2 regions of the Aquihabitans sp. McL0605 genome follow, and region 2 is predicted to be linked to the other one. Evidence: predicted binding sites of a transcription regulator. Region 2 holds the regulator's gene; the other holds the start of a gene.
The links. The regulator LexA, encoded in region 2, represses DNA repair genes until DNA is damaged. The targets are predictions, from matches to a motif close to CGAACNNNNGTTCG.
Positions count from the first base shown of each region.

Region 1 (5,296 bases), 530 kb from region 2:
TGGTCGGGGTCGAGCAGCGTGAGGTACGGCGCCCCGAAGATGCGGTCCTGGAAGTGGAGGCCCCAGTCCTCGTCGAGCCAGCGGTTGAAGGCGCGGAACGCGGCGTGGGCGGCGTCGGGGTCGCCGACCAGGCCCTCCTCCATGCCGACGCCGAGCGTCGGGAACATGAAGCAGCCGGTGATGCCCTGGCGGTCCATGACCTCGAGGCGCGCCTCGGGGTTGCGGTACGCCGGGCTGATCGGCTCGAGCTGGCCGAACGCGCCGCGGATGTCGTCGGCCGGGGAGCGGCCGCGGAAGTAGTCGTCGAGGCAGCCGGGCTTGGCCACGGGGTCGAACCGCGGGTTGGGGATGAAGCGGTTGATGCGACCGCCCACCACGAGGCGCTCCTTGCCGTCGACGTTCGCCCACTGCATGGCGCGCTTGGCCATCCGTGGATCGAGGTGACGGGTGAAGGCGTCGGTGGCCTCGTAGTAGTGGTTGTCGGCGTCGAAGACGTCGAAGTCGACGGTGGTCATGTGGATCCCCTGGTGAGCGGGACCGGGCTCCCCCGGTCAAAACGAGAACACGTTCTCGTTTCAAGCTACCGCCGCGGCGCACCGTTCGCAGCCCGACGGCCACGACAGCAAGAGCGGGTCGTCCGAAGGCACCAGCCTCGACGGGGCCACCAACGTCTCCGGCACCTTCACCTGCTGACCCCCGGCGCCGGGGCGCTAACCTGACGACCCGTCAGAAACCGTCGTCGCAAAGGTCGTCATGGGAACCAACTCCGGCCCCCTCTCCGGTGTCCGCATCATCGAGAGCTCGATGCTCGGGCCCGCCGCCATCACCACCCAGCTCGCCGACCTCGGCGCTGAGGTGATCAAGGTGGAGACGCCCTCGGGCGACTACATCCGCCAGATGACGTGGCCCATCGTCGAGGGCGTGTCGCTGATGCACCTGCACCTCAACCGCGGCAAGAAGTCGCTCGTGCTCGACCTGCGCCAGCCCGAGGCGGTCGAGACCTACCTCGACCTGGTGCGCGACGCCGACGTGGTCATCGAGGCCATGCGCCCCGGCGGCCTCGAGCGGCGCGGCCTGGGCTACGACCAGCTGCGCGAGGTGAACCCCCGCATCGTGTTCTGCACCATCTCCGGCTACGGCATGACCGGCCCCTACGCCGAGCTGCCCAGCCACGGCGTGGCCTACGACGTGTGGGCCGGGCTGGTGAAGCCCGAGATCACCGAGGACGGCTTCGCCGCCATCCCCGAGCACCCCTCGATGGGCATCCACGCCGGCCCGCTGTTCGGCGCGCTCGGTGTCCTCGCCGGCGTCATCAAGGCCCGCGCCACCGGCGAGGGCTGCCGGCTGGAGATCGCCCAGTCCGACGCCGCGGCCGCCATGGACTGGTACCGGTCCGAGACGTGGAAGGCCTACGAGCGGCCGGAGTCCGAGGTCACCGGCAACGCGTCCGACGACTACGTGCGCCGCGCCCCCGGCACCGCCGGCATGCGCGACGGCGTCCGCTACCAGTTCTACGAAGCATCCGACGGTGCGTTCGTGCTCCTCCAGGCCTCCGAGCGCGAGTTCTGGGAGAACTTCTGCCGCGGCATCGGCCAGCCCGAGCTGTTCGAGGCCAACCCCGGCGCCAAGTTCGCCGACCACGCCGTGGGCAACGTCGAGCTCCGGACGAAGCTCAAGGAGATCTTCGCCACGAGGACCGCCAAGGAGTGGGTCGACCTCGGGCTCGAGATCAACGTCCCGATCATCAACGTCAACACGCCCCAGACCCTGGCCGACGACCCCCAGTTCCAGGCCCGCTTCGAGTGGATCCCGGCCGAGCGCCTCGGCGCCGAGCAGCAGCCGTCGCCCATCAAGTACCTCGACATCGAGGTGCCCGTGCCCACCAAGGCGCCCACCGTCGGCCAGCACACCGACGACGTCCTCCGCGACGTCCTCGGCTACGACGACGACCGCATCGGCGCCCTCCGCGAGTCCGGCGCCCTCGGCTGACCCGACCCCCCTCGCACCGAACTTGTTGCAGTCAGTGCTCCCTGCAGCACTGACTGCAACAAGTTCGGGTGGCAGGGGAACATGTGTTCGGTTCGGTGGATACCATGCGGGCGTGGTCTCGCTCCCGGCAACGCTCCCCGACCTCACCTGGCAGGGCACCCTGCTGGGCCACGGCGAGCCCGCGATCGACCCGTCGTTCGGCGGGGCGCGCCGCGTCGAGCTCACCGAAGGGGCCTGGGTCGACGTCGTCCCCGGCTGGCTGACCGGCGCCGACACGCTCTTCGCCACCCTGCTCGACACGGTGGCGTGGAAGGCCCACGAGGTCCCCATGTACGAGAAGGTGGTGGCCGAGCCCCGGTTGTCGGCGTGGTGGGGATCGGCCAGCGAGCAGCCGTGGCCCGAGGGGGTCCGCCCGCTCGCCGCCGCGCTGGGCGAGCGCTACGGCACCCCGTTCGACTCGTTGGGCGCCAACCTCTACCGCGACGGCACCGACAGCGTGGCGTGGCACGGTGATCGGGTGCTGCGCGAGCAGCCCGACGCACTGGTGGCCGTCGTGAGCCTCGGCTCCACCCGGCGGTTCCTGCTGCGGCCGAAGGGCGGCGGGGCGTCGGTCCGGCTCGATCCCGCACCGGGAGACCTCCTGGTGATGGGCGGCAGCTGCCAGCGCACCTGGCAGCACTGCGTCCCGAAGTCCGCCGCCGCCCGCGGTCCGCGCCTGAGCGTGACCCTGCGCCCCCGCTCGCGGCGGCCGGGCGCGGCCCGTGGCTGATCGTCCTGGCCGTCGTCGCGGTGTGCGCGGTGGCGCTCGGGGCGACGGGGCTCGCCCTGCGGTGGGCGTCGAGCGGCGCCACGGCCCAGGAGCAGACCGGCTCCAGCACCTCGCCCGTGGCCCACCCTCGACGGGACCTGATCAGCCCGCCGCCGCCGCCACGAACTCGTCGATCCGGTCGGTGAGCACCTGCAGGCTGGCGGCCCAGAACGCGGTGGCGGCCACGTCGATGCCGAAGCGGGCGGCCAGGGTGGCGGCGTCGCCCAGGCCCGTGGCCGAGAGCAGGTCGTCGTAGCCGGCCCGGAAGCGCTCGGGATCGCGCTGGAACTCGGCGTAGAGGCCGATGCCGAACAGCAGCCCGAAGGTGTACGGCCAGTTGTAGTAGGCGGTGAAGTAGTGGCCCTTCACGGCCCACATGTCGTGGTGGCGCGACTGCGGGTCGACCCCGTCGCCGTAGGCCTCGGCCTGGGCGTCGAGCATCAGCTCGCGCAGCCGGTCGACCGAGAGCACGCCGTTCTGGCGCTCCGACGACAGCGCCCGCTCGAACAGGAAGCGCGAGTGGATGTCGACGACCACCTGGCAGGCGCCGGACAGGTCGCCGTCGAGCAGCGCGAGGCGGCCCTCGGCGTCGTCGCCCACCGCGGCCAGACCGGCCTGGACCATGATCGTCTCGCAGAAGATGCTGGCCGTCTCAGCCAGCGCCATGGGCGTGTTGCGCTGCATCGGCGTGCGGTCGCCCAGGTTGACGTTGTGGTAGGCGTGGCCCAGCTCGTGGGCGAGCGTCTGCACCGAGTCGAAGCTGCCGTCGAAGTTGCACAGCACCCGGCTGACGCCGTCGGTGACGCTCATGCAGTACGCCCCGCCCACCTTGCCGGCGCGCGGCTCGGCGTCGATCCACGCCTCGGCCACGGCCGTCTCCACCAGGCCGGCCAGGCGGGGCGAATAGGTGGCGAAGGCGGCGTGCACGGCGTCGGTGGCCTCGGGCCAGGCGAAGCGCTTGGGCCGGCCGACCGGGGCGATGAGGTCCCACCAGGGCAGGCCGTCCGGATGGCCGAGCAGCTCGGCCTTGGCCCGGAGGTAGCGGTGCCAGTGCGGCAGCGAGTCGACCACCGCGGTCTGCATGGCGGCCAGGATCTCGGGGCTCACGCCGTTGTTCTCGAGCGCCGGATCGAGCGAGTCGGCCCAGCCCCGGCGGCGGTTCAGCACGTTGGCCTCGCCCTTGAACGCGTTGAGCGCGGTGGCCAGCGGCACGGTGACGGTGTCCCACGCCTCCAGCTCGGCGCGGTACGCCGCCTCCCGCTTGGCGGCACTCGGATCGGTGGCCAGGCCGCGCACCATGCTCATCGGCAGCACCTCGCCGTCGACCGTGGCGGTGAGGCGGGCGGTGAGGTCGCCGTGGAGCTTGGCCCAGGCCCGTCCCCCCGTGAGCGACAGCTCGGCGGCCAGGTCCTCCTGGTCCTCCGACATCTGGTGCTTGGCGGCGTCGGCCCCGCGCTGCAGCGCGTAGGCGTGGTCGGCGGCGGTGGTGCTGCGGGCCGTGAGCGCGGCCAGGTCGAGGCGGGCCAGCCACGCGTCGAAGCGGCCGTCGAGCGTGCCGAACGGGGCGACGCTGGCCTGGTAGCGGCTGAGCGCGCCGGCCGCGGTGGCATCCGTGGCGTCGGTGGTGGTGTGGCCGTACAGGTAGCTGCCGACCATGCGCATCCGGGTGAGCAGGCGGTTGAACGCTCCGATCACCTCGTCGGCGGTGGCCACCACCTCATCGGTGATCTCGATGGGCGCACCGGCGCGCACGTCGAGCTCGTCGAAGCGCCGCTGGAGCCGACCCACCTCGGCGGCCACCTCCTCACCGAGGCCGCCGAACTGGCGCGACTCGATGGAGGGGAAGAACGGCGTGAGGTCCCAGTGCGGCAGCTCGCCCGCGGTGGCAGGTCCTGCGGTGACGGTCATCGTCAGCCCTCCAGGTCGGGGTAGTCGGGCACGTCGACGGCGTGGGCCTGCAGCGCTTCGAGCGGGACGAGGTCCAGGACGGCCTCGTTCGTGGCGGCCAGAACGACGGGAGCGGCGGCGCCGTCGTTGTAGGCGATGGCCCAGTTGCGGGCGGTGACGCACCACCGGTCGCCGGGGACCAGGCCGGGGAACCGGTACTCCGGCATGGGCGTGGACAGGTCGTTGCCGATCGAGCGCTGGTGGGCCAGGAACTCGGCGCTGACCACCGCGCAGATGGTGTGGCTGCCCTGGTCCTGGGGACCGGTGGCGCAGCACCCGTCTCGGAAGAACCCGGTCATCGGATCGGTGCCGCAGGGCTCCAGCTCGCCACCCAGCACGTTGCGTTCGGCCATCCGGCGAGTATCGCAGGCGGGTACGGTCCTGCCCCATGGCATGGGATCGGGCAGAGATCGAAGCGGCGTTCCAGAAGTACCAGGACGCCGCCAACGAGGCCGGCCGCACCGGCGACTGGGGGCCGTGGGTCGACTGCTTCACCCCCGACCTCCACTACATCGAGCACCTCTACGGCGAGTTCCACGGCCGCGACGAGGT
Region 1 is NZ_CP188252.1:3,864,102-3,869,397, reverse strand. Features, by position in the region: gene ACPPVX_RS17900 (amidohydrolase family protein) at 1-515, opposite strand, end outside; gene ACPPVX_RS17895 (CaiB/BaiF CoA transferase family protein) at 754-1,989, shown strand; gene ACPPVX_RS17890 (alpha-ketoglutarate-dependent dioxygenase AlkB family protein) at 2,102-2,758, shown strand; gene ACPPVX_RS17885 (M3 family oligoendopeptidase) at 2,900-4,705, opposite strand; gene ACPPVX_RS17880 (DUF2237 family protein) at 4,708-5,097, opposite strand; gene ACPPVX_RS17875 (nuclear transport factor 2 family protein) at 5,133-5,296, shown strand, end outside.
Region 1: a site for LexA is predicted at 2,066-2,079, ahead of ACPPVX_RS17890 (alpha-ketoglutarate-dependent dioxygenase AlkB family protein). Genes of this name have one in related genera too.

Region 2 (5,296 bases):
TGGCGCCGAGGATCAGCAGCAGGTCGGTGCGATCGACGTCGGGCACCGGGATCGTGAGCCCGCCACCGAACATCCAGGCCGATGACAGCTCCTTGGGCCGCTGGTCGACGGTGCTCGCCGAGAACACGTTGCGGGTGCCGAGGCCCTTGAGCAGGGGCTTGAGGTACAGCAAGGCCGAGAGGTTGTGGGCGTTGGGGTTGCCGACGTAGACGCCGAGGGCGCCGCGACCGTGCTGGTCGATGACCTGCGCCAGGCCCTCCTCCACCGCCGCGAACGCCTCGGCCCAGGTGGCCTCGACGAGCTCGCCACCGCGGCGCACGAGGGGCGTGCGCAGGCGGTCGGGGTCGCCGTGGAGCTGTCGGAGCGTGGACCCCTTGGGGCAGATGTAGCCATGGCTGAACACGTCGTCGCGGTCGCCGCGGATGCGCGTGACCTCGTCACCGGCCACCGTGATCTCGAGGCCGCAGCCGGCTTCGCACAGCGGGCACGTACGGATGGCGATGCGCTCGTGATCGGACATGGACCCATGCTGCCAGGGCCAGCAGTACCGTGCCCGGGTGCGCCAGTTGCTGCCCGAGCCCGCCGACGTCGACCCGTTCCACCAGCACGCGGTCGCCCAGCGACCGGCGCCGCCCGGCCGACCGTGGATGGCGCTCAACATGGTGTCGAGCGCCGATGGCGCCACCGCGCTCGGCGGCGTGTCGGGGCAGCTCGGCGGCGCCGCCGACCTGGCCGTGTTCCGGGCCCTCCGGGGCGTTGCCGACGTGATCGTCGCCGCCGCCGGCACGGTTCGAGCCGAGGGCTACGGGCCGCCGCGGCCCACCGCGGAGGTGCAGGAGGCTCGCCTGGCCCGAGGCCAGGCCCGCGTGCCCCGGATCGTGGTGGTGAGCCGGACCCTCGACCTCGACGAGACCACCAGCCTGTTCACCGACGCGGTCGAGCCGCCGCTGATCTTCACGGTCGAGGGGGCTCCCGTGCACCGGCTGGCCGCGCTCGAGCCCGTCGCCGACGTGCGGGTGGCGGGCGTGGGGTCCGTCGACTTCGCCACCATGGCGACCGTGCTCGGCGACCTCGGTGCGCGCTGTGCGATCGTCGAGGGCGGACCGGTGCTCAACGGTCAGCTGCTCGAGGTCGACCTCATCGACGAGCTCAACCTCACGCTCTCCCCCATGCTGGTCGGCGGGCGCAGCCGACGGGCGGTGGTCAGCGACGAGGAGACCGCACAGCGGTTCCGCCTGGCGCACCTCTGGGAGTCTGACGGCGAGCTGCTGGCCCGGTACGTGCGCCCCTGATCTGGGGGGAGCCGACGGCGGCCACCCGCCTGGCGCTCAGTGGCGCTTGGGCTCGGTGGCCTTGGTGAGGCGAGAGGGGCCCATCAGCTCGTCGAGCTCCCGCTCGAAGTCGGCGAGATCGTCGAACTCCTTGTAGACGCTGGCGAAGCGCACGGCGGCCACGACGTCGAGGTCTCGCAGGTGCTCGAGCACGGCCCGGCCGACGCGGTCGCTGCTGACCTCGGTCCCTTCGAGCCGGAGCGACTCCTCGACGGCGGTGGCGATGCGATCGAGGTCGGCGGCATCGACCGGCCGACCCTTGGTGGCCAGCCGCAGGCCCGAGACCACCTTGGCCGGGTCGAACGGCTCGCGGTCCCCGGAGCGCTTGACGACCAGAAGTGGGACCTCCTCGAGGCGCTCGAACGTGGTGAACCGGCGCTGGCAGGCGAGGCAGGCGCGGCGACGACGGATCAGCAGCCCGTCTTCGGACTGCCGGGAATCGATGACCTTGTCTTCGAAGGTTCCACAGGCTGGGCAGCGCACGGGCGTGACGCTACTGCCACGGGCGCGGTGCGCCCGTTCGCGTCAGGCGGGAACGACGATCTGCTCACCCGGCTGGAGGATGGTGGTGCCGTTCAGCTCGATCAGCCGATCGACCAGGGGACGCACGTCACCGGTGGGCTGGAGACGGCGGGCGATGCTCCAGAACGTGTCGCCTGAGTGCACCTCGAGCTGGGCCGTGGTGCCGGCCGCCACACCGGCGGCGGCCGAGGTTCCGGCCGAGGCGCCAGCAGACGGGGCGCCAGCAGACGGGGCGGGAGCGAGCCCGGCGAGGGCACCGCTGCCGATGGCGATCGACAGCAGGACCACCAGCACGATCCCGACGACGGCGGCGACGATGTGGGCCGGTGTGAGGCCGAGATCGATCGGCGCCTCGACCGTGCGCCCTCCGTGGGCGGTGACGAGGCGGAGCGCGGGGCGCTGGGGAACCGAGGTGTGCGGGCGGGGTTGGATGATCGCAGCCATGGAACAGATACTCCCCAGGGGGTCTGACATCGAGACGCTTCCGAACGCTCGTTCCACGAACGCCTGTTCGGACGTGGACACTGTAGGCACGAACAGTCGTTCGCCGTCAAGCCCGGGAACGAACAAATGTTTGCCCGAACACCTGCGCGATGCTACGGTCACGGTCGACCACTTGTTCGCCCTCCCGGGCATCACACGAGGAGCCCCCATGACCGACCAAGCGCTCACCGCCCGCCAACGGCAGATCCTCGAGTGCATCGATGCCTCGATGCGCGAGAAGGGCTACCCGCCGTCGGTCCGGGAGATCGGCGAGACCGTCGGACTGGGGTCCCCGTCCACGGTCCACTCCCACCTCTCCACCCTGCAGCGGCTCGGGTTCCTCCGCCGGGACCCGTCCAAGCCCCGCGCCATCGAGGTCCGCTGGGACGCAGCGTCCGGGGCCGCCGTCGAGCGGCGCCCCATCCGCCACGTCCCCCTCGTGGGCGAGGTGGCGGCCGGCACCGACGTGCTCGCCCAGCAGAACGTCGAAGAGGTGGTCCCCGTCCCCGCAGACCTCACGGGCGACGGAGACCTCTTCATGCTGAAGGTCCGTGGCGACTCCATGGTCGATGCCGGCATCCTCGACGGAGACTTCGTGGTGGTTCGCTCCCAGCCCGAGGCCCGCAACGGCGAGATCGTCGTCGCCGGCATCCCCGGCGAGGAGGCCACGGTCAAGACCTACAGCCGCAGCGGCGATCAGGTCGTGCTCACGCCCCACAACCCGCGCCTCGAGCCCATGGTGTTCCCGGCGTCCGAGGTCCAGGTGTTCGGCAAGGTCGTCACCGTCATGCGCAAGCTCTGATCGCTCAGAGCTTGCCGATGGCCGCGGTGTAGCGCTCCTTCTCCCGGGCGGTGCCCAGGCTGTCGGTGGCGAAGGTGTCCACCAGCACGCCGTCCTTGCCGATGAGGAACGTGGCTCGGATGGCACAGCCCAGATCCTCGTTGAACACGCCGTAGGCCTGGGCCACGGCTCCATGCGGCCAGAAGTCCGAGAGCAGCGGGAACGTCCAGCCCTTCTGGTCCGCCCACACCTTCTGGGAGAAGCGCGAATCGCACGACACGGCGAGCACCTGCACGCCGGCCTGCTCGTACTCGGCGATGTCGTCGCGCAGCTCGCACAGCTCGCCTTCGCACACCCCCGTGAACGTGAACGGGTAGAAGACGAGGGCGACGGCCTTCTCGCCGGCGAAGTCGCTGAGCGACACGTCGGTGCCGTCCTGGTCCTTGAGCGTGAATGCGGGGGCGGGCTGTCCGACGTCGATGGCCATGGGTGCTCCTGTGCTGGGTGGGATCGGCGCAGTGTACGGAGCTGTCCGACCCGCCGCGCTCCTGGTCCGCGGCACGGGCGGAGCACCACCTCAGCGAGCTGGGGGCGCCATCCGCCGCAGCACGGCGGCAGCCGCCACCGCCAGTGCGTCGTCCACGTCGTCGCCTTGGCCGTGGCGGACGGTGAGGGTCACGAGCGCCCGTCCCCGCCACAAGGTGAGGTGCTCGTACTGCGTCACCAGACCCGACTCCACCGTCCCGGTCTGGTCCTCGACGGTGATCCAGTCGACGGGGTCGGGGGCGTCGGCCTCCGTGCTCCCGGCCGGGGCCGACAGATCTGCGACGGCCGGGCGGTCACCGCGGCGCCGCAGCGCCTCGATCCAGCCAGGGGCGCGGTCGCGCTCGGTCCACCGCTGGCGCCACACGGCGTCGAGGCAGATCGTCCCGAGCCGGTCCCACGCGTCGCGGTGCGCCGCCCGATCGGCGGGATCGTCATCGGCGAAGACCTCGGTGCGCACGACGGCCAGCACCCCCGCGCGCCGCAGGCGCCACGCTGCGCCCTCGTCGAGCGCGGTGAGGCGGCGCCGAGCCCGGATCGTCCGCAGCTCCTCCGACGCCGGATCATCGCCGTGGGGGTCGAGCCGCTCGGCGTTGTTGAACATCGGCACCGACTGCCAGCCCTTGCCCAGGTCGGATCGAGCCAGGAGGGGGCGCTCGGCGAAGGCCTGGTCCTCCGGGTCCCACCAGGGCGCCTCGCCCCCGGGGCCGGTCCGACGCCCCTCGGCCCCGGCCTTCTGCTTCCTCCCGATCGCCACCGGTGGGTCAGACGCCCGTCGTCAGCAGGTCGACCAGCGCCTCGTAGCACCGCTCGATCGGCGCACGGTCGACCCGCTCGTCGGCGGTGTGGGCGAGCGTGGCATCGCCGGGTCCGAAGTTGGTGGCCGGGATCCCGTGGGCGGCGAAGCGCGCCACATCGGTCCAGCCCAGCTTGGCCCGCACCGGCAGGTCGTTGCGCTTGATCAGGGCCTGGAGCACCGGGTGGTCGAGCGCCGGCGGGGCCGCGCCGGACAGGTCGGTGAGCTCCACCCGGTCCTCGTCGTCGACGAACGGGGCGATCAGGTCCCGGACCACCGCCTCGGCCTGCTCTGACGTGTGGTCGGGCGCGAAGCGGTGGTTCAGGGTGACCGTGGCGAGATCGGGGACGACGTTGCCCGCCACCCCGCCCGACACCGCCACCGCCTGGAGCGCTTCCCGGAACTCGCAGCCGTCGATGACCGGGCGCCGCTCGGGGAACGCCTCCACCGCGGCGAGGAGGCGGCCCAACCGGTGGATGGCGTTGCGGCCCATCCACGGACGGGCGGTGTGCGAACGGGCCCCGCGGAGCGCCACCTCGATGCGCAAGGTGCCCTGGCAGCCCGCCTCGATGGTGGCGTCGGTGGGCTCGCCGAGGAGGGCGACGTCGGCCTCCAACAGGTCGGGGCGCTCGCGGAACAGGTGGGCCAGGCCGTTGTGGACGGCGGCCACCTCCTCGGCTGCGTAGAAGACGTAGGTGACCTCGACGGCGGGGTCGGTCACGGTGCGCGCCAGCTCCAGCATCACCGCGACGCCCGACTTCATGTCGGTGCAGCCGAGGCCCCACAGCGTGTCGCCCTCGATGCGCGGGGTGGCGTTGCCGTTGACCGGGACGGTGTCGG
Region 2 is NZ_CP188252.1:4,396,097-4,401,392, reverse strand. Features, by position in the region: gene ACPPVX_RS20435 (molybdopterin-dependent oxidoreductase) at 1-520, opposite strand, end outside; gene ACPPVX_RS20430 (dihydrofolate reductase family protein) at 558-1,292, shown strand; gene nrdR (transcriptional regulator NrdR) at 1,329-1,814, opposite strand; gene ACPPVX_RS20420 (LysM peptidoglycan-binding domain-containing protein) at 1,857-2,297, opposite strand; gene lexA (transcriptional repressor LexA) at 2,506-3,138, shown strand; gene ACPPVX_RS20410 (peroxiredoxin) at 3,143-3,604, opposite strand; gene ACPPVX_RS20405 (hypothetical protein) at 3,695-4,417, opposite strand; gene dapE (succinyl-diaminopimelate desuccinylase) at 4,425-5,296, opposite strand, start outside.